2 regions of the Paenibacillus sp. FSL R5-0928 genome follow, and region 2 is predicted to be linked to the other one. Evidence: riboswitches for the same ligand, from Rfam matches in the RefSeq annotation. Region 2 holds a riboswitch; the other holds the start of a gene.
The links. A riboswitch is a leader RNA that binds a small molecule or an ion and turns the genes downstream of it on or off. The one in region 2 is predicted to bind glycine.

Region 1 (10,446 bases), 450 kb from region 2:
CTGAGCAATCGCCTCGACTGATCCAACAATAGCCGAAATACGAATGCCTGGTGCAATCATTTTAGAGAAACTCATGAGGTACAAAGTATTATTAGATGCCTGACTAAACAGCGTTGGCAGCGGCTCCCCGCGATATCGAAATTCACTATCATAATCGTCTTCAATGATCCAAAACCGTTCTTGAACGGCCTTATGCAGCAATTGTTGCCGGCGGGGCTCCGACATAACGACCCCTACTGCGCACTGGTGGGAAGGGGTGGCAAAGACCAGCTTGGATTGCGGGTGAATATGCTCAACCACTAGACCATACTCATCAACGGGAATGGGTACCACATTCATACGGCGGTATCTCATTGCCATCCAAGCAGCTGGGAAACCTGGATCCTCTACTGAGACAGTGTCCCCATCAGCTAAAAGTGACTGTGCGATTAAGTCAATACTATGCTGAGCTCCTGAGGTCAACAGAATCTGATTGGTTTGGACATGTATGCCCCGTTCAAGTGATAAATAACGCTGTATTTGCTCACGTAATGGTGTGTACCCGTAGCAGTTACCGTAAGCCCAGCTTGATAAATCCATTTCAGCGGATGCCTGGAGCAGCGATTGCCGCCAGTTTTTTTGAAATTGTTCATCCAAATAGGGTTCATGGGGACTGAAATCAATATCCACTTCTAGCTGTTCTTTACCTCTGAACCAGTCATGTAATTGATCAACAGCTGAGTCTAGCAAGGAGAGTGACGGAGGTGTGGGGCCCTCTGTTTCTATTTCCTTCGTGGACATAGTGACTTGCTTCCACGTACTAACTCGCGTCCCTCCCCGGCGGGAGGTAACTGTATAACCTCGACTTAACAATTCCTCATAGACGATCTGTATAGTTGAGCGGGAGACACCTACGATGTGCGCAAGTTCGCGGGTAGGAATCAGTAATTCTCCTGGTGCCCAGACTCCGCTAGTAATATTATGAATCGCTTGATCAAGCAATTGCTGCCAGATTGGTCTCTTATCATTGCGAATTACTTTCATCATCGTACATACCTCCAAATAGAAACTCCAATCATAAAAAACGAATTATGGATTGCTCTAAACAGCGAATTTTGGATATTTTAATACAATCCATTCATTGATATACTACCGTAACAACGCTGGTATCCGCAATTTAAATAAAAGGAGAGATTCGATATGAATTCGGTTCGTTACAAGACCAGGGAATGCTTAGATCAAGAGAAGATTGAAAGGTTCCTTCACCAAACGAGATTAGGTTATCTGGGGTTGGTTGATGGGAACCTCCCTTATGTTGTGCCACTTAATTATGTATGGACTGAAGGGAAACTGTATATTCACGGGGCTGGAGATGGAAGACGTAATCAGGTCATGCGTGATAATCCGGAGGTATGTTTTACGGTATGTGAGGAATACGGAACTATTACAGACCCGGTACCAGCCAAAACGGATACAGCTTATATGAGCGTAATGATTTTTGGACAAGCAGAACCGATTTCAGATTTGGATGAAGCCACACACGTACTTCAGGAATTGATCAATAAATACGTACCGGGTTATTATAATCGCCCCTTGTCCAAGCAGCATGTGGAAAAGTATAGATCGGCTGTATTTGGCGGTCCGGTTCAAGTTTATCGGGTAATTCCGCATCATATCACGGCAAAAGAAAGTCCTATTGAAGCAGAAAAAATGTATAAAAGGGGCATGGGTACTGGACGAGATGTTTAGCCGCAAGATACCATTACAAATGGTGTTATGCTAACGAGGTCTTTGGCAGCCTTTATGTCCTAATCATATGGGGAGAGGGAGGCTTTTTAGAGGTACTATCTATCAAAGTAGGCCGCAATCCAATGAAGGAGGGCGGCCTACTTATTTTTACATTTATTTAGGTTGTTTACGTCTTCTGAGATAGGCCCAGAACACAAATACCGCTACTAGAGCAATAATGGCGCTAATGGTGATAGACCTTGTTAGATGATTATTATCGTCCGCATAATATGCGGAAGCAATGGTTCCCGACCCATCCTGCTCGTCATCGGAAGAATCGTTTTGCATCGTTTGTAACACATCAATTAAATGCCCGGGTGCTTGAGGCTCCGAAATATTGCTTAGTCCTTTTGTTTCTGCTGATGAGGCTTGTTGTGGGGCGATGATTAGTTCCTGATTGTCTTTCTTGAAGGCAGCTATATATTCGTCCCGCTCACGGATAAGTGTAGGCTCACTCACTTCACCCTCAGCTTCTAGTGAATGAATAGCATAGGCCAAAGTATTAGGATTTCCTCCAAACTCAGTAACTTGATAGGACCCGTTTGAATCCTTTTGAATGATCATTTTAGATTTGGGTATTCCGCCCGATAAAATAAGAAACTCCCAGTTGTCTTGGGGTGTGACCGTTTCAATCAGACTATCGGAAGCCGCCCTAAGCTTAGCACCATCAATAAAATGAATCTGCATTCCTTGACCTACGGTAATTTCACTAATCTCTGCTTCATTCTTGTAACCATACCCTTCAGGATCTTTAGATAACCCTTCTTTAATCAATGTTAATCCTTCTGTATTTGCAAAAGAAACAACATCTTCAGTTACGGTCTGAGCCCATACAGGTGAGAAAAAAGTCAGAAATAAAACGAATGAAGTTACAGTTAACAGCAGCGTTTTCTTAATGGGAAGCCCTCCTTAAATATATTTGTTGAAGCCATGAAGTCCCCATCTCCAGGTTCTATCGTAGCTGGAGCCACCTTTAATGTTGGTGTATAACATGGAGGTTTTTGTGCCCCCACTCGGGTTCATGTGTTGAATCCAATCATTTCCACTATATGTGTCGTACCCATAGATAACTACTGCGTGCCCGCCACCGGTAGCACTATTCCATTTCCAGCTTACATATATAGGACTGCCAACATTATCAATCTGGTTTTTTACATCGCTGTAAGATAGTGCTCCTGTATGATTCCAACTGGAGACACCATAATCATGAATGCCTTCTTGAACAGTTCCATAAGATTCACTCTCGTCTGTTGTACAGCCGGAGGTTCCCTTCACATGATCATAAAAAGAACATTGGCTTACAGAGATTCCGTAATATTGAAGTATGGTAACGCTAGTCGCAGCCCAGCACCAATTATTCTTAGCTTGTGTAGCTGTAGGGTAGCCAATTAAATTAGTCGCATATGCTTGGGAAACAAAAGAAAAAAGAAAGACTGAAACAAAGGTTCCAACAAGCATCAATCTCTTTTTTAAAGATAGTTTCATGAATGGAATCAGCTCCTTATTATGGATTAATATTCCTTTTAATAACACTATTAAAATACCATATATTAACTTATGTGTAAAGTTTAAATGTTTTTTCGTTTTTATAATAGATTCTACACATTTGATATGGAGAGGGGGATACTGATATGGATAAGGAAATATTGATGCTCGTAGGAATACGTGCTCCAATGATCCAAAGCAAGCCATTCATAACAAAAGCCACTCCGCTAAGGAATGGCTTTTCTTCATATACACTGCAATTACTAGTTACAACGGAGGTTCTTCTTTGCTAACTAGGTTTGCTTTCTTTTCAATCATGAGCTTGTTTTTCGTGGGCATAAATAATGTTATAACAAATGCGGCAATGGATAAAATCATCATGAAGTAGTAGGCGTCACTTGCCCCAAGAATCGATGTAAGGGATTTAAAGATCTCAGGAGTAGCGGAGGGATTATTCTGCATCAGTGTAGTTGCATGACTGGTTGCCTGCACTGTATAAATTGTAATTACGACAGCAGTACCAATGGCCCCGGCAATTTGGCGAACGGTATTATTCACAGCTGTACCATGAGTGCCGAGTTGTTTGGGCAACGCATTTAGTCCGGCTGTATTGAGTGGCATAGTAATGAAGCTTAATCCAATTCGCAGACCTATGGTACGAATCATTAGATAAGTATACGTGGTCGATTCAGATAAATCTGTTACCGCCCACATAGATGGAATAATAAACAATAGGCCAATGATGAACAGCGGTTTCGCACCGAAACGGTCGTATAATTTACCGGTGACGGGTGACATGAACGCATTTACGAGTGCGCCCGGCAACAATAGTAGTCCTGCATCAAATGCTGTAAACCCGCGACCATTCTGCAGATAAATAGGCAATAAGATCATATCTGCGTACATCATCATTGTGATTAATACGTTAATAAGAGATGTCATCGTAAACACTTTATTTTTGAAGACCGACAGGTTTAGCAGTGGATCATCCGATTTGATTTGTCGAAGACAGAATACGGCTGTTACCACGACCCCAATCCCTAGAGTTAGGATCACGATTACATCATCCCAGCCTTTACTTCCTGCACTACTGAAGCCGTATAAAATTAAGCCGAATCCGACGGTTGATAAAAGAACACTTACCACATCAAGCTTCGACTTAGACGTCTCAGATACATTCACTAAATACTTGAACGCCAACGCTATAACAATGATGACTAGTGGGATGAGGCCGATAAATAACCAGCGCCAAGAGTGGTATTCGACAACAAATCCCGCAAGGGTCGGCCCAATAGCAGGAGCGAATATCATCGCCAGCCCAAGCAGTCCCATAGCGCTGCCACGTTTTTCAACGGGGAAGATCGCGAGCACAACACTCATCATGAGCGGCATTATAATGCCAGCACCGGCAGCTTGGATCATCCGTCCGATTAAGAGTAGACTAAAGCTCGGCGCTGCTGCACAAAGTATAGAACCGATTAATAAAAATGACATGGCACTTATAAATAATTGCCGTGTTGTAAAACGTTTCATTAAATAGGCCGTAATCGGAATCAAAATCCCGTTGATCAGCATAAATCCTGTTGAAATCCATTGTACGGTTGTTGCCGTGACATCAAAAACATCCATCAGACTACTTAAGGCGACATTTAAAAGCGTCTGATTGAGTGTGGATAAGAAACAACCAAAGATTAAGATGGTTAGTAAGATCCCTTTATTTATTTTCTTAGTGTCTTCTTGCATGTTGCAGTCCTCTCTTCATTGCTTTTTCGACATAGTGTCAATAAAATAAATCATATCAGGATTTATATAGTATTCCTATTTGCAATTTTATTGAAAATGTCGACTAATCGACAGAATAGGCAAATTAGTTGATGAAAGGCCATTTTAACGATAATAGAGGGATGAAATGACTGAACATAAAAGAGTTGACCCACGAGCTATTCGTTCAAAAAAGATGCTTAAGAACGCTGTATTTTCATTATTGGCCGATAATGTGGAGGTTTCGCAATTGACCGTCCAAAAAATCGCCAACCGTGCGGAACTAAATCGCGCAACGTTTTATTTGCATTATGAGGATATTAACGATTTATTGCGGCAGATCGTACATGAAATCTTCGATGACCTATCCATGAAGGTTGAACCGCTATTACAAATGAAGAGCAACAACGAACAGGAGCAGCTGGTCACCTTTTTAAATTATTTTTATGAATACCGGAAAGTTTTTGCTGTATTGATTGAGCATAAAGGCTTCAAAAAACATTTGACCAACCTGTTAAAAAGTACTGTCGAAAAACGAAGAAACATGAGGAACATTGACTCTACTAAGGAGGTAGTCTCCGTTGATATTATTGCAGCCTCACTACTGGGGATTATTATGTGGTGGATTAAGGATGGCAACCAATATAGCGCTGAATACATAGCGGGGCAAATTACCCTGATGTATAAAAGAAGGTATTTATAAGGGTTTTTATGATATATTCAAGTAAAGTTTGAGTCCCTAGCCAATATTCATTAAAAAGGAAGTGCGAACAATGGATTTAGAAACGGTCATGCAAGAGCTTGAAGCTCTCGGCAAGGAACGCACCAAGAAAATATATCTATCCAATGGCGCGCACGAACCGCTTTTTGGTGTGGCCACAGGCCAGATGAAGCCTATCTTCAGAAAAATAAAACACAATCAACCCTTGGCCGAGCAGCTTTATGCTACGGGAAATTACGACGCTATGTATTTTGCCGGGGTGATCGCGGAGCCTAAAGCAATGACCGAGTCGGATTTTGAGCGGTGGATTGCTGGGGCTTATTTCTATATGCTATCGGACTTTGTGGTGGCAGTAACGTTGGCGGAGACGGATATTGCGCAAGAGGTTTCTGATAAATGGATTGCAAGTGAGATAGAGCTGAAAATGTCGGCGGGCTGGAACTGTTACTGCTGGCTGCTCGGAAATCGCCCGGACAGTGAATTTTCCGCAGAAAAATTAGCCGCTATGTTGGAGCTTGCTAAAAATACGATTCATGATGCTCCTGAGCGAACGAAATACGCAATGAACAATTTCATTTACACTGTGGGCGTATCCTATCTGCCGCTTCATGATAAAGCGGTTGAGATTGCAAAGGAAGTTGGCCCGGTGGAAGTCCATACCAGTAGTGCAAAAAGCAAGATTTTGAATGCTTCAATTAATATTCAAAAGGCAGTTGATAAATCGCAGCTGGGCTTCAAACGAAAACATGTAAGGTGTTAGTCAGTCATGGAGTGCTAAGGAGAGCGTATTGAAGGTTGTGCCTGCAGACAGAAGAATTGGCGGCTTGGCTGACAAGCCCTTAATTGTGTGCAATAAAAGTTAATGGAACAATAATAAAGCGGTAATTAATGTTATTGACAAAATATTTGACAATGATTAGTATTGAAAAATATTAAAAATGAAGTTAGCGACATAAAAATTAAATAATTCGCAAGCTATGATTGCTATGGATCACACTATAGCAGGAGCAGCTTCTGGAGAGACCGTGGGGGAATCCCCCGGCGCCGAAGGGTTCACAATCTCAGGCAAAAGGACAGAAGAGTACTAGATAATTCATTTGTTATTCTGATCATCGTCAGAATAAATAAATGTATTTTATTTATTATTCTTATACCTAAGAGATTGGAGCGTATCCAATCTCTTTTTTGTTATCATTTTTACTTGTTATTTTTTTCACATAAGGGGGAGTTCGAAATGGCAGCACAAGAATTAAAGAGAGATTTAGAGAATCGACATGTTCAGCTCATTGCGATTGGTGGAACCATCGGTACCGGATTATTTCTAGGATCTGGAAAAGCTATACAGCTGGCAGGACCATCGATCATTTTTGCTTATTTAATCGTGGGTATCGCTATTTTCTTTGTGATGAGGGCATTGGGAGAACTTCTGTTGTCAAAAGCAGGTTATCAATCTTTTACAGACATTGCCGAAGATTATCTTGGACCGCGGGCGGCGTTTGTAACTGGATGGACCTATTGGTTTTGCTGGATCATGACGGCTATGGCCGATATTATAGCTGTTGGGGTCTATGTACAATATTGGTTTGATATCCCGCAATGGATACCCGCAGTCATTTGTTTAATTATTTTATTAGGACTCAATTTATTAACTGTAAAAAGCTTTGGCGAATTGGAATTTTGGTTTGCTTTAATTAAGGTAATCACTATTCTCGCGTTAATTGCCATAGGGGTAGTTTTACTGGTGATTGGATTCAAAACAACTACCGGAACGGTTGCGCTCAGTAATATTTGGGCACATGGGGGAGTATTTCCAAACGGGATTTCCGGGTTCTTACTTTCATTTCAAATGGTTGTGTTTGCTTTTGTGGGTGTGGAATTGGTGGGGGTATCAGCAGCGGAAACATCCAATCCAGAAAAAACTATCCCATCGGCGATTAATAAAATACCTTTGCGAATTCTATTTTTCTACGTGGGTGCTATTATTGCCTTATTATGCATCAACGCTTGGACAGAACTAAACCCGGCAGAAAGTCCTTTTGTTAAAACATTTAGTTTAGTGGGGATTCCGATTGCCGCGGGGGTTATTAATTTCGTTGTATTAACTTCAGCTGCTTCCGCTTGTAACAGCGGGATGTTCTCAACAAGCCGGATTCTATACAATCTAAGCAGAAATGACCAGGCTCCAGCCAACTTTGCAAAGCTTAATAAAAATCATGTGCCAAGTAATGCTTTATTCATATCCACGCTTGTCTTATCTGTAGGGGCTTTGTTGAGTAAGCTGATTCCGGAGACGGCCTTTGGCATCGTGACAACGATTAGTGCCATTTGTTTCATCTGGGTTTGGGGCGTCGTTCTAATTTGCCATTTGCGATATAAAAAGACGAAGCCGGAATTGCAGGCCAAATCAAAATTCAAGGCACCGTTCACACCTTTTGTGAATTATGTTGTTCTAGCCTTGTTTGCAATCATACTCATAATTATGTTGTTTGCTGATGAAACTCGTCCGGCATTATTGTTGACGCCTTTATGGTTTATTTTATTATTTGTTTTGTATTCGATAAATAGAAGAAAGAGGGAAAGAGATAATAAAATAATCAGGACCGAAACACCTCTCTAGTTTATGAGGAAAGCTTTAACCGGCGCAGAAGCCGTGGTTATATTCAACCGCGACTGGGAAGGGAGCCCTTGCCGGTTTCAAGCGTTCCTACATGGACGTTTGCTTAAAGAATATGCAAAGTTAAACAGAAAACCGGAAGATACTGTTAAAATGGTATCTCCCGGTTTTTTAATTTTTTACAAACTATAATATCATCGAGTTTACAGTTTTTTTCAGTTATTGTTTATTACTATTTCAACTGATATAATTCTTATTTCGACAATAAGTTTACAAGTAAGATAACTATCGTAATGGTAAAATCAATTTAAAAGTGGTGAATTCATGAGAGAGTTCTACAGTCGGGTGAATCGAAAAACCTATTACATATTAATGTTAATGATCATCGTTCTTATGATGTTTGGATTGATACTATCTACCCTAGAGTTAGATGGGATTGATTTTGGTTATATCATTCATTTTTTATGTGTGGCGTTTCTAACGGTTTGTTTATGGATTTACCCTAAGCATGAGACACATACTTTTAGAAAGATTATCATTCTATTTGGATTTGCGTATTTTTATACGCTATTCTTTTTATATCCTCAAACATGGACTACCTATATCCTCATTTGTCTTATTCCTGCACTGTCTATTCTATTTTTTGATTTAAAATTGTTCTATTTTTCCTTCATTATAAATGGGGTACTAATGGTAATTACATTTGACTATATCCTCTTGATTGATAGAGGGGATTTATATACATATTTACATTATGATATGCTAGGCAATTTCATTAATATAATAGCGGTTCAAGTGTTATTATTTTTCATTTTTCAAATATCATTTAAACGGATGAAAAAACAGCAGCTTTATTATGAACAATTACAGCAATCTGAGCGTTTAAAGATGGTTGGACAATTAACAGCTGCCGTTGCGCACGAAATTAGAAATCCAGTGACAGTGGTTAGAGGTTTTTTGCAGTTTTTTGATGAGGATCCTTCATTTGATGATCCTATGAAAAGAAAATTTAAATTAATGATTGATGAATTAAACACAGTAGAACAGATTATCTCGCAATTTCTAACCCTTTCAAAGCCAAATGGAGAGCAAAAATTAGAAAAAGTAGATGTGAAGGATGTACTTGAAAGTGTTACAGGATTGCTCCATTCCTACGCAATGTTATCTGATAATCAAATCGTTACCTACGTAGAAGAAGATTGCATGATTTCTATTAATAAAATTGAATTTAAGCAGCTGCTTATTAATATAATAAAAAATGCTTTAGAGGCTTCGGAAGTTGGTAAATCTGTCTCTATTATGGCGAATAGGAACAATAATTTTATTGAGATAACAATCATCGATGAAGGAAGCGGGATGTCGGAAGCTGAGGTTAAGTCGCTTGGCACTCCTTTTTATTCATTAAAAAGTAATGGAACAGGGTTAGGATTAATGATTTGCTTTAATATCGTAGAAAAATACGGCGGGGAAATTTATTATAGTAGCTCTGAAGGTAAGGGGACAACAGCTACTATCCGCTTTTTAGCTATAAATGATCAGTAATAATGAGCCTTCTTTCAATTGAACAAAGGGGATTACCTCAAGCCTTCGGCTGGAGAGGTAATCCCCTTTTCCTAGCTGCGTTAACGATTATTTTAGAGGGATTTTGATCTCCAGTTGCTTGTTATAATTTTTAACTACATTGCCTTTGGCATCTAATTTATAAGCCCCGGTGTTGCCTTTTTCAAATACGGCTTGATAAGGTCTGATAACTAGATATTCAGCGGCTGAGCGAGGCGCTTCGAACAATAAATCTTCAGAAACCGTATTTTGAGTTGCTGCAACAGAATCTCTTGCAATAGATTCTAATTTATTGCCCAGATTATCATAAATGTCATATCCTAAAGCCTGGCCTTGGGTGGCAACCCCTTTAACCGCTAAAGCGATACGCACAGAAGTCTCTCCCGCAGCAACACGGGTGGTTTTGATTTCAAATTGGTTGTCATTCTTTATAGCAGGCAGCTGAATATTACGCACTAATCCTGCTTGCTTGAGGGAAAATTTAAGTACATACGGGTTTTCGATTCCGTTAAGCTTCACATAGATACTCAATTCAGAG
Region 2 (10,446 bases):
AAGGCGCATGCTGCTACTACTGGAAGACTAACTGGTGCTGTTGCCGCAACTGCTATTAAAGTGGCTCCAGCAATAACTCCACCTATACCAGTTGCAATTTGTCCCCAAAGAGCACCGCCCTGAATATCGTACAATTCAGATCCTTTTAATAATTCAAAACCACTACTTGAAATTTCCAATTCAATCCCCCCTTATCCAAATATTGCGACTCCTACGCCTGCTACTGCAGCAGCTAAACCTAATGCAGGAAGAGCTGGTACTGTGGCAATTGCTCCTAAGATTGCGCAGCTACTAGCGATTGCTGGTACTCCAGCAGCAGCAACCCCAACGCCCACTACTGAAGAGGCTACGCCGACTGCTTTAGTTAACCAGCCACCACCATTAAGATCCATCAACGAAGATAAATCAAGTTCTTCAAACGTACTATGATTAAAACTGAGTTCCATTATGTCACCTCCTTTAATCATGATTTATATTAAATCGGGAGTGAATGATCAAATGAAAATCCCTGATTTAATTCCATATTCATTTTTCGTGTTTGGCTAGAAAATTCAATCCAATTAATATGAGAGCGATAAATCCTGTGAAACAAAAGGGTATCCATATGGGACCATTAGTAATCCTATTCATTTTGGCTATCAATATAATTCCTGAGCAAATAACTGAAAAATACACCTTCCAAAGCTTAATATTTTGATTTCCCAGTCTAAGCTTATTCCATTCACTGATGATAAATAGATTCAAAATCAAAAGAGTTCCTAATACAGTAATTGTAGTATCTTGAAAGGTATCGATATAATAAATAAAACTCAAGATAGTGAAAATTAATGTGATACTAAAACAGAAAATCACTATTTTTTTTTTCATAGCCGGCTCCTCATTTTTATAAAATAGATGGATTTACACCTACATAAATGTCAATAATCATTTTTTCTAAGGAAGCTTCAGAGTTATCTGAAGTGTACACATTATAAAATGCTGTGATTTGTTGAAGTCCCTTATCTGATATGTACTTTATAATAGATTCATATGTACTTTGTACTCCAACAGGGTTCCCCATGAATCTGCAGGATAGGGCATTAACTAAGTGGAAAATTTTTTTGTGTTTATAAGTTTGATCTGATGGAAAAGGCTTATTGAGAGGAATCATAATCTCCATGTCCATTAAATATTCCCCATTAACAATCTCCGCCGAGAATGTGCTCGTAATAAGGGGTCCTGCTTTCACTGCTTGATATTTTTCTATTATTTTTGCAGTTTGAGCTATTTCTATTTGTAATTCTTCTTGATTCATCTTCTTTCTAACGGAAAGGACATTTTCAAGCAAAATTTCTTGATTTTTTTGAATTTCAAACAATTCAGCACCTCCTAAAAAAGATCATAACTATGTGAATTTTCACAAACCTATCGTAATTGTTAAACTCCCTGATGAGTGGATTAATAACTTTATAGTAACTAGAATATCTATTAAGATACATATCCCTCAGTATATATTCCCTTTTGAGTTAATCTGTGCTAAAATATATTTTTTTTTACAATAATTCCACTTTATTTAACAATTTTTTATCTTTTTGATCTAACACAAACCTCACGACTTATGTCATTGTTTTCTTTTGAATGGAGTGTTATGCTCTGTTTAATTAATACCATAAGTTGGGAGAATGGTTTGTTTGGATATTCTTGAATGTGAACGAGCTTGGTTTACGGTAGATGATGTAGATAAAAAATCTAATAATTCCTTGTGTGAATTTTGCCAACCTTGGAGTAACCTCAAAACAGAAAAATCCTTTTCTGTAGAAGAGCTGGTTCCCTACGAGGTATTGGTTGAAGTACTACATTCAGAATTGGCGAAAGTAACGGAATTTCTCTTATTGCCCTTTGTTTTTTTCTTAACAGATCAAGCCGGCAATATTATTAATATTGTTACTCCTTTCGAAGCGTTTCAGAAGAAAGTAGATCATTTTGGAATTAGGAGTGGAACTAACCTTTCGAAGCAATTCTCTGGAGTAAATGCAGTTTCACTAGCGATGGAGGTTAAATCAATTGCAGTAGTGCGTGGAGAAGAGCATAGTATGCCAATGTTTAAAGAGTGGAATTGTGTATGCGCTCCTATAATGATAAATGGTTGTATATGTGGATATATCGACATTTCATTTGAAGCCGAGAGGCAAATTGGCTTTTCGATTCTCTTTATTAAACAATTATCCGAAAAGATTGTTCTGAAGTTGAAGGAACGAAGCCCAAAGTTAATTGAGTACAGATTTCAGGAAAAGTGTGATTCGTATCGATTATCGCCCAGAGAAAGGGAGGTAGCGTATCACTGGTCACTAAGAAAAGGTGCGTTGCAAATTTCCAATGACCTTAATGTGAAAGAGGGGACTGTGCGGAATATCGTTAAGAGTATTTATAGTAAGATGGATATCAGCGAGAGATGGGAATTGATAGAAATACTTAAGTTGTAAATTTTGATGATAAACATCAAAATACTCGTTTGTACATAAGATATAAAAGCCATCCTCCGAAATTAATCAACAACGGAGGATGGCTTTTATCTGTCTAGAACATTTTTTTGATAAGTACTTAACCGCAAGAACAATTCAAAACTGGCTTACGCGCAGCCTGTGTCTCATCCAAACGGCTAATCTCTGTGGTATGCGGTGCGTTGATTACAATTTCTGGTGTCTCCTGCGCTTCTTTCACAATCTGAATCATCGTATCGATGAAGCCGTCGAGCGTTTCTTTACTTTCGGTTTCCGTCGGCTCGATCATCATGCATTCCTCAACAGTCAGAGGGAAGTACACGGTTGGCGGGTGGTAGCCGAAGTCGAGCAATCGTTTAGCAACGTCTAAGGTGCGCACGCCATATTGCTTGAGGTTTTTGCCGGACATCACGAATTCATGCTTACATACACCCGGATATGGGATTTCAAAATACGGCGCCAGACGGTGCATCATATAGTTCGCATTCAGCACAGCATTTTCGGATACCTCACGCAGTCCGTCTGGACCATAGGTGCGGATATAGGCATAGGCACGAACCAGAATACCAAAGTTTCCGTAAAAAGCTTTCACGCGTCCAATGGATTCAGGACCACCGAAGTTAAGTGAGAAGCGGCTATCTTCATTCTTCACCACAGTAGGTTGTGGCAAGAATGGAATGAGGATAGATTTTACGCCGACTGGTCCGGCCCCAGGGCCACCACCGCCATGTGGGGTGCTCATTGTCTTATGCAAGTTCAGATGCACAACGTCAAAGCCCATGTCGCCAGGGCGGGTAATGCCCATAATGGCATTGGAGTTGGCTCCATCGTAATAGAGTAAGCCGCCTGCTTCATGCACGATCTCAGCAATCTCGACGATTTGGGTTTCGAACAAGCCCAGTGTGCTTGGGTTAGTTAGCATTAGTGCGGCTGTGTCGCTACCGACGGCTGCCTTCAGTGCTTCAAGATCGACCATTCCTTTATCTGTGGAAGGGATCGTGATCGTTTCAAGTCCTGCTGCTGAGGCACTAGCAGGATTGGTTCCGTGCGAGGAATCCGGCACGATAACCTTAGTACGCGTCTCGCCGCGACTTTCATGGTAGGCGCGGATCATCATGAGGCCGGTCCATTCACCATGAGCACCTGCGGCAGGCTGTAAGGATACTGCATCCATGCCCGTCAGCGCGGACAGATCATTTTGCAGGGTATACATTAATTCCAGTGCGCCTTGAATACTCTCTTCCGGTTGGTAGGGATGAATTTTGGCGAAGCCGGAGAAGCGGGCAACATCTTCGTTAATCTTCGGATTGTATTTCATCGTGCATGAACCGAGTGGATAGAAGCCATTGTCTACACCAAAGTTGCGACGTGAAAGAGAAGTGTAGTGGCGGATGACGTCTACTTCAGATACCTCTGGAAGTACGACGGGTTCGCTACGGAGTAAATCTGATGGAATCAGGGACTCCAAGGTTTCTTCCTGCGGCACATCGCATAGTGGCAAAGAATAGGCCGAACGGCCAGGACGGCTTAATTCAAAAATTAGACTTTGCTCCGGTTTCATAAACAGCCCTCCAGTGCGCTAGCGAATTGGTCGATTTCGGTTTTGCTTCTTTTTTCCGTTACGGCAACCAGCATATGTCCAGCAAGTTCAGGATAATCACGACCCAGATCATAACCCCCAAGATAACCTTCCTTCAGCAGCTTCGAATTAATAGAGGCCACACTGCTGCCTTCAGGAAGCTTCACGACAAATTCGTTAAAGAATGGGGAGGAGAAGGCAAGTTCAGCACCTGTTAGTCCGCTGAGTTTATTAGCAGCGTAATGGCTTTTGCGAATATTTAGCTCGCCTACTTCACGCATGCCTTCTTTGCCCATAACGGACAAGTAGACGGATGCGCAGAGAGCCAGCAGCGCCTGATTGGAGCAGATATTCGATGTCGCTTTTTCACGACGAATATGCTGCTCACGCGCTTGAAGTGTAAGAACGAAGCCACGTTTACCGTTACGGTCTACCGTTTGGCCAACGATCCGGCCTGGCATGCGGCGCATCAGGTGATCAGCTACGGCAAAGAATCCGCAAGTTGGACCCCCGAGAGAAGCTGGAATACCGAGTGGCTGAGCATCACCCACTACGATGTCGGCTCCAAGTTTGCCCGGAGTTTCAAGTACACCTAGAGCTATTGGGTTCGCGCTGACTACAAGAAGACCTTTAACCGCGTGAATCAGCGGCTCAACCGAGCGAAGATCCTCGATGCTGCCGAAGAAGTTAGGCGATTGAATAAGCACTGCGGCAGTATCTCCATCGATAGCTTCAGCGAGTTTAGCTTGATCGGTAACACCGTCTTTATAGTCAATCTCCACCACCTCCAGACCCCAAGCATTAGCCGAAGTACATAGCACTTGTCGAGCCTCAGGATGAACGGTACGGGAGACGATTAATTTTTTGCGTTTGGTAGCACCAGCTGCGAGAACCGCTGCTTCGGATAAAGCTGTAGCGCCATCATACATACTGGCATTGGCAACTTTCATACCGGTTAGTTCGCAAATGTAGGATTGGAATTCGAAGATCGCTTGCAGCTCACCTTGGCTGATCTCCGGTTGATAAGGAGTGTAGGCAGTGTAGAATTCAGAACGGGAAATGACATGGTTGATGACCACAGGGATGTGATGATCGTATAATCCGGCGCCGAGGAAGCTGGCGTGAGAATCAAAGTCGGCATTTTGGTCAGCCAAACCTTTCATGTGGCGCAGCAGGGCGTATTCATCGAGTGGTTCAGACATCGGCATAGTGCCTTGGTAACGTACCGCTTCAGGAATATCGGAGAACAGCTCATCTATAGACTGAATCCCGACGGCCTCCATCATCTCTACGCGGTCCTGTTCTGTCATGGGCAGATAACGGTGCTTCATTAAGGTTTCACTCCTTGGCTTTTTTAAAATATAAGAAAGTACAATTTTCACGCTATACTTTATCCTTCTATTTCTCGCTTAAAAGCTCACCGTCCTTATATGGACGCTAAAGGCGTTTATACTTGTAAAAAGGGGCCTTGATCACTACAGCCTTAAGCTGCTTGCCGCGTATCTCTACGTAAACCTCTGTGCCTATTTCACTGTAAGCAGCATCAATCAAAGCCAACCCCAGGTTCCGTTTCAGCGTAGGGGACTGTGTTCCGGTTGTGACCTCACCAATCTTAACCCCATCTGCCCAAACAGGATAATGGGAGCGTGGAATGCCTCGATCAATCATTTCTAGGCCGACAAGGCGACGGGGAATCCCAGCTTCTTTTTGCTGTATTAGTGCATCGCGTCCGATAAAGTCTATTTTGTCCAGCTTCACGAAGAACTGTACTCCTGCTTCAAGCGGGGTGATGTCAGCGGATAGCTCCTGACCGTACAGTGGTAATTTTGCCTCAAAACGCAGGGTATCCCGTGCACCCAGTCCAGCAGGTGTTAATCCGTGAGGCGCGCCTGCAGCAAGCAGTCCGTTCCATAACGTTTCTGCACCTTCCAGCGAAGCGTAGATCTCGAAGCCATCTTCACCGGTATAACCCGTACGGGAGATAAGTACCTCTACACCGCAAACGGTGGCGCGTTCGATGAAATGGAAAGGCTTGAGTGTTGAAATAGGAGCATCAGTAACTTCCGCGAGAATGGTCTCTGCCAGAGGACCCTGCAAGGCGAGCAAAAGCGTCTCGTCAGAGACATTAGTGAGCGTGACTTCGCCGAATTCAGAGGTCAAATTCTCTTGCAGCCACTGGAAGTCTTTGTAGATGTTGGAGGCATTAACGACGAGCATATAATGCCCTTCGCTTAGGCGATACACGAGTAGATCGTCGACAACTCCGCCATTTGGATAACAGAGCAGTGTATATTGTGCCGCACCATCCGTGAGACGGCTGACATCATTGGTTGTCATTTTTTGCAAAAAGGCTTCTGCACCGCTCCCAATCACCATGAATTCACCCATATGCGAGACATCGAACAGCCCAGCCTGCTGGCGAACGGCTTCATGCTCTTTTACGATACCTGTAAACTGTACTGGCAGCTCCCAGCCACCGAAGTCAATGCATCTGGATTCCGCATAAGCGGAATAGAGATCATAAAAAGGTGTTCTTCTCAAAGCATCCATGTCGTCACTCCCCTTGATCTGATTACATACGAAAAAAGGACAGGCAGAAGCAATCATGCATAAATGCACAAATCGCTTTCTGCTCTGTCCTTTGTACCTGAGAGTTACCCTGCCGTAACTAGCTTGCAGGTTTCCCCGTTGGTGATCTGACGCATCTAGCCTTGCGTCTGATGCTCTCCAGAGATACGTCCGACAAAGGTCCTTTTGCCTGAGAGATTCACCCCTGTTAGGGCTTACTCCTTCGGCGCCGTCTTCAAGTGAGACAGTCTCTCCCTATGCCATCATCCGCAACTATATTTATTTCAAATATAAGAAAGTATATGGTTCACATTATACATTATCCTTATATTTCTCCGAGAAACGGTTATTGTCTATAAAAAGACGACAACGTCGTTTCTTCTTGTATGTCTCCATTAAACGGGTATAGTCGGGCGCTGTCAACAAGAAAACGTCGAAAAAATGACAAATTTAAATTTCCTGTTAGTAATATTGACATTGTGAGCCGGGATAACTTAGGCTATAACTAAATTTAGAACTCCAAATTGGAAATGAGGCGGCTTGAAATGAGTGAAGTATTAGACAACCTTCTTTACAGCGAAGAGCATGAATGGGCACAGCAAGTAGAAGGACGAGTAGTACGTGTTGGGATTACGGACCATGCTCAGCATTTATTAGGCGACATCGTATTTGTTGAGTTTCCTGAGGTAGGATCAACCATTTCGGCCGGTGACAGCGTAGGCAGTATCGAATCCGTTAAGACGGTATCGGAATTGTATTCGCCCGTCTCTGGGACGGTTACCAAGGTGAATGATGGATTAGAAGCTAGTCCGGAGCTTATCAATGATCAGCCATATGGCGGGGGTTGGATTTTTGAGATTGAAGTTGATGGAGAATATGCTGATGCTGTAAAAGGTCTGTTAGATGCAGCCGGTTATAGCGCGTTAGTTGCTGAATAATTGGAAATTGGGGACGGGAAATAGTCTGATCAAGTGTGATGTTTTTAGCAGCAAGTTTCTGTGATTTGGGGACTTGCTGTTTGTGTTTCTTATGTAGATTGTGCGAGTATTCGTAAACTCAATCGAATGGTTTGAGGGTCTAGTGGAGTATGGAATTAGGGAAAACCTCCCTCATTTTAGACGATTATAGCGTGAGAGTTAGGATTTTAGGGAATTCCTCCCTAATTATCTCGGTAAAACCACTATATCAGACTAAAAAGAGTAATAATCAGGGAGAAATTCCCTCATTCCGCGATTGGATACGATATTAGGTGAAAAATCAGGGAGGTTTTCCCGAATTAAATTAGGTGAAACCCCATTATTGGTCAATGTGGCAATTGAAATGGCCTTAGCCGCCGAACTTAGCTCTGAGCACAAACAACTATATTTTTATTCCACCTCTTGAAGCTGTCGAAGGACAATGATCTCTACGCGTCGATTTTTCTGTTTGCCTGCTACCGTAGTATTATCTGCTGTTGGTCGGGTATCGGCATAACCTGCATATTGAAAAGTGTCCGGGTTCAGTCCTTCATTATCTAAGAAAAAGCGCAGCACAGAAAGCGCACGAGCACCCGATAGCTCCCAATTGTCGTTATAACGTGAAGCTGATGACACTGGTGTATTATCCGTATGTCCTTCAATGCTGATCGTTGCCCCGATATCTTTGAATAAGCCAGACAACTGCTGAAGAGCAGGAAGGGCTGGTGACTTCACATCTGCTTTACCCACATCAAAAAGAAAACGGTCGCTGAGCGTGATTTCTATGCCCTGCGGTTTGTCGGCTACAAATATTTGTTCACCGAGATTATTCTCCTCCACATAGTGGGTGATCACACCCATTAACTCAGCAAGCTTCGCCTCTTGTTCTCGAAAAGCCAACTCCCGTGCTGAAGGTGTTTCATTCTCCGTTTGTTTATCAGAACCGTCATTTGGTTTTGCAGTTGCGTTCGCATTCCCATCTGTACTCTCTGGTTTGTTGTCAGGGGTCTTTCCAGCATCTAAAATACCATCTCCGCCTTCAAGAACAGTGCTGCTCGACTTGAAAGTCTGGGATAAAGAGCCGGTTACGATATTGTATTTGTCAGTGTCCAGGCTGCTCATCGCATACAATATAACGAAAAATATAAGTAAAAGCGTAATTAGATCTGCGTAAGTAATCATCCAACGATCACGGCTTTCTCGATTCTCTACCCGCCGTTTGCGCCGGTCTCTTTGTCTCATATAAAACCTCTTGCTTCTGCACGGTCATCTGTGGTGGTATCTGAAATGAAGGAGTTCAGTTTTTTACGCACCAGCAGCGGATGATCCCCGTTTTGTAGAGAAAGAATGCCTACTAGCAGCATCTCCATGCTATGCAGCTCACTTTGGCTGCGGGATTTGATTTTGGAAGCAATGGGTAAAAATATTAGATTAGCGATGGCTACTCCGTACAGTGTTGCAGTGAACGCTACTGCGATAGAGGTACCTAGATTTGATGGGTCTGTAAGGTTGCCCAGTACCCTAATGAGTCCCATAACTGTACCGATGATCCCCATCGTTGGAGCATATCCGCCAGCGGCTTCAAAAATCTTGGCGTAGCTTTCATGCTTCAATTCTTTCGCATCCATTTCCAATTCCAAAATCTGTCTTACCTGCTCAGGGTCAGTGCCATCGACGATAAGCAACAGTCCTTCGCGCGTAAAGGAATCGGGATGTGCTTCCGCTTGTTTTTCGAGCATTAAAACGCCGCCGCGGCGGGCCACTGTGGCCATTGCGATAAGCTCTTCTGCCTTCTCTTCATCACGTTCAGGATTGCGGCCAAAAGCCATGCGCAGAGCGGTGGGAATGGAGCGTAGCTTAGCTGCCGGGAAGCTGATCATTACGGCGGCAATCGTACCTCCAAATACAATCAAAGCTGCATTAAGCTGCAGCAGTCCGGAAAGGCTTCCGCCTTCCCAGAGGTAGCCGCCGATTAGCGCAGCCAGTCCGGCCACTAGGCCGATTATTGCGGTAATATCCATGCTTCAAGCTCCTAACATTTCTGTGTATTATGGTTTGCATCGATCTAAGCAACACTGTATAATGAACGGGAACACATATTCTTATCTTCCATATTTTTTACTATCGTATGGAGAGAGAAGATTCAGACAACAATTATAATATATTAATCTAGTTTAGACGATAGAGGGGAGACGGGCAAATGAGTGATATTGTCGTCAGTACGAAGACTTTTGAATTGGAGTCCGAGTATACACCCCAGGGCGATCAGCCTCATGCCATAGATGAATTACTACAAGGCATCCGGCAGGGTAAGAAGCACCAGACGCTGCTGGGAGCGACAGGTACAGGGAAGACCTTTACTGTCGCGCAAGTTATTTCCAAATTAAATCGCCCCACGCTGGTTATTGCGCATAACAAGACACTGGCTGCCCAGCTGGCAAGTGAGTTTAAGGAGTTTTTCCCGAATAATTCGGTAGACTATTTCGTCAGCTACTACGACTATTACCAACCAGAGGCGTACATTCCCTCCTCCGATACTTATATTGAGAAAGATTCCAGCATTAACGAAGAGATTGATAAACTTCGCCACTCCGCGACAAGCTCCTTGTTCGAACGGCGTGACGTTATTATTGTAGCGAGTGTGTCTTGTATTTACGGTCTCGGTTCACCAATGGAATACGGAAGCTTGCTGTTGTCCTTGCGGGTTGGGATGGAGAAGCCGCGCAATGAGATTCTGAGCAGACTGGTGGATATTCAATACCAGCGCAATGATATCAATTTTGTACGCGGAACATTCCGTGTACGTGGTGATGTGGTTGAAATCTTCCCGGCATCTCAGGGTGAACATGCGATTCGCGTTGAA

Region 1: another riboswitch for glycine. It lies ahead of MKZ16_RS31925 (amino acid permease); the one in region 2 lies ahead of gcvT (glycine cleavage system aminomethyltransferase GcvT).

What each region holds. Positions count from the first base shown of each region.
Region 1 covers NZ_CP150225.1:7,041,848-7,052,293, reverse strand. The annotation lists gene MKZ16_RS31960 (PLP-dependent aminotransferase family protein) at 1-1,026, opposite strand, end outside; gene MKZ16_RS31955 (pyridoxamine 5'-phosphate oxidase family protein) at 1,180-1,728, shown strand; gene MKZ16_RS31950 (hypothetical protein) at 1,882-2,541, opposite strand; gene MKZ16_RS31945 (C39 family peptidase) at 2,677-3,252, opposite strand; gene MKZ16_RS31940 (DHA2 family efflux MFS transporter permease subunit) at 3,520-4,995, opposite strand; gene MKZ16_RS31935 (TetR-like C-terminal domain-containing protein) at 5,162-5,716, shown strand; gene MKZ16_RS31930 (DNA alkylation repair protein) at 5,787-6,494, shown strand; glycine riboswitch at 6,739-6,821, shown strand; gene MKZ16_RS31925 (amino acid permease) at 6,969-8,351, shown strand; gene MKZ16_RS31920 (HAMP domain-containing sensor histidine kinase) at 8,727-9,890, shown strand; gene MKZ16_RS31915 (DUF5643 domain-containing protein) at 9,978-10,446, opposite strand, start outside.
Region 2 covers NZ_CP150225.1:6,592,373-6,602,818, reverse strand. The annotation lists gene MKZ16_RS30050 (hypothetical protein) at 1-179, opposite strand, end outside; gene MKZ16_RS30045 (hypothetical protein) at 192-446, opposite strand; gene MKZ16_RS30040 (hypothetical protein) at 884-1,357, opposite strand; gene MKZ16_RS30035 (helix-turn-helix transcriptional regulator) at 1,671-2,462, shown strand; gene gcvPB (aminomethyl-transferring glycine dehydrogenase subunit GcvPB) at 2,581-4,041, opposite strand; gene gcvPA (aminomethyl-transferring glycine dehydrogenase subunit GcvPA) at 4,038-5,390, opposite strand; gene gcvT (glycine cleavage system aminomethyltransferase GcvT) at 5,497-6,609, opposite strand; glycine riboswitch at 6,796-6,894, opposite strand; gene gcvH (glycine cleavage system protein GcvH) at 7,173-7,565, shown strand; gene MKZ16_RS30010 (flagellar motor protein MotB) at 7,995-8,825, opposite strand; gene MKZ16_RS30005 (flagellar motor protein) at 8,822-9,604, opposite strand; gene uvrB (excinuclease ABC subunit UvrB) at 9,784-10,446, shown strand, end outside.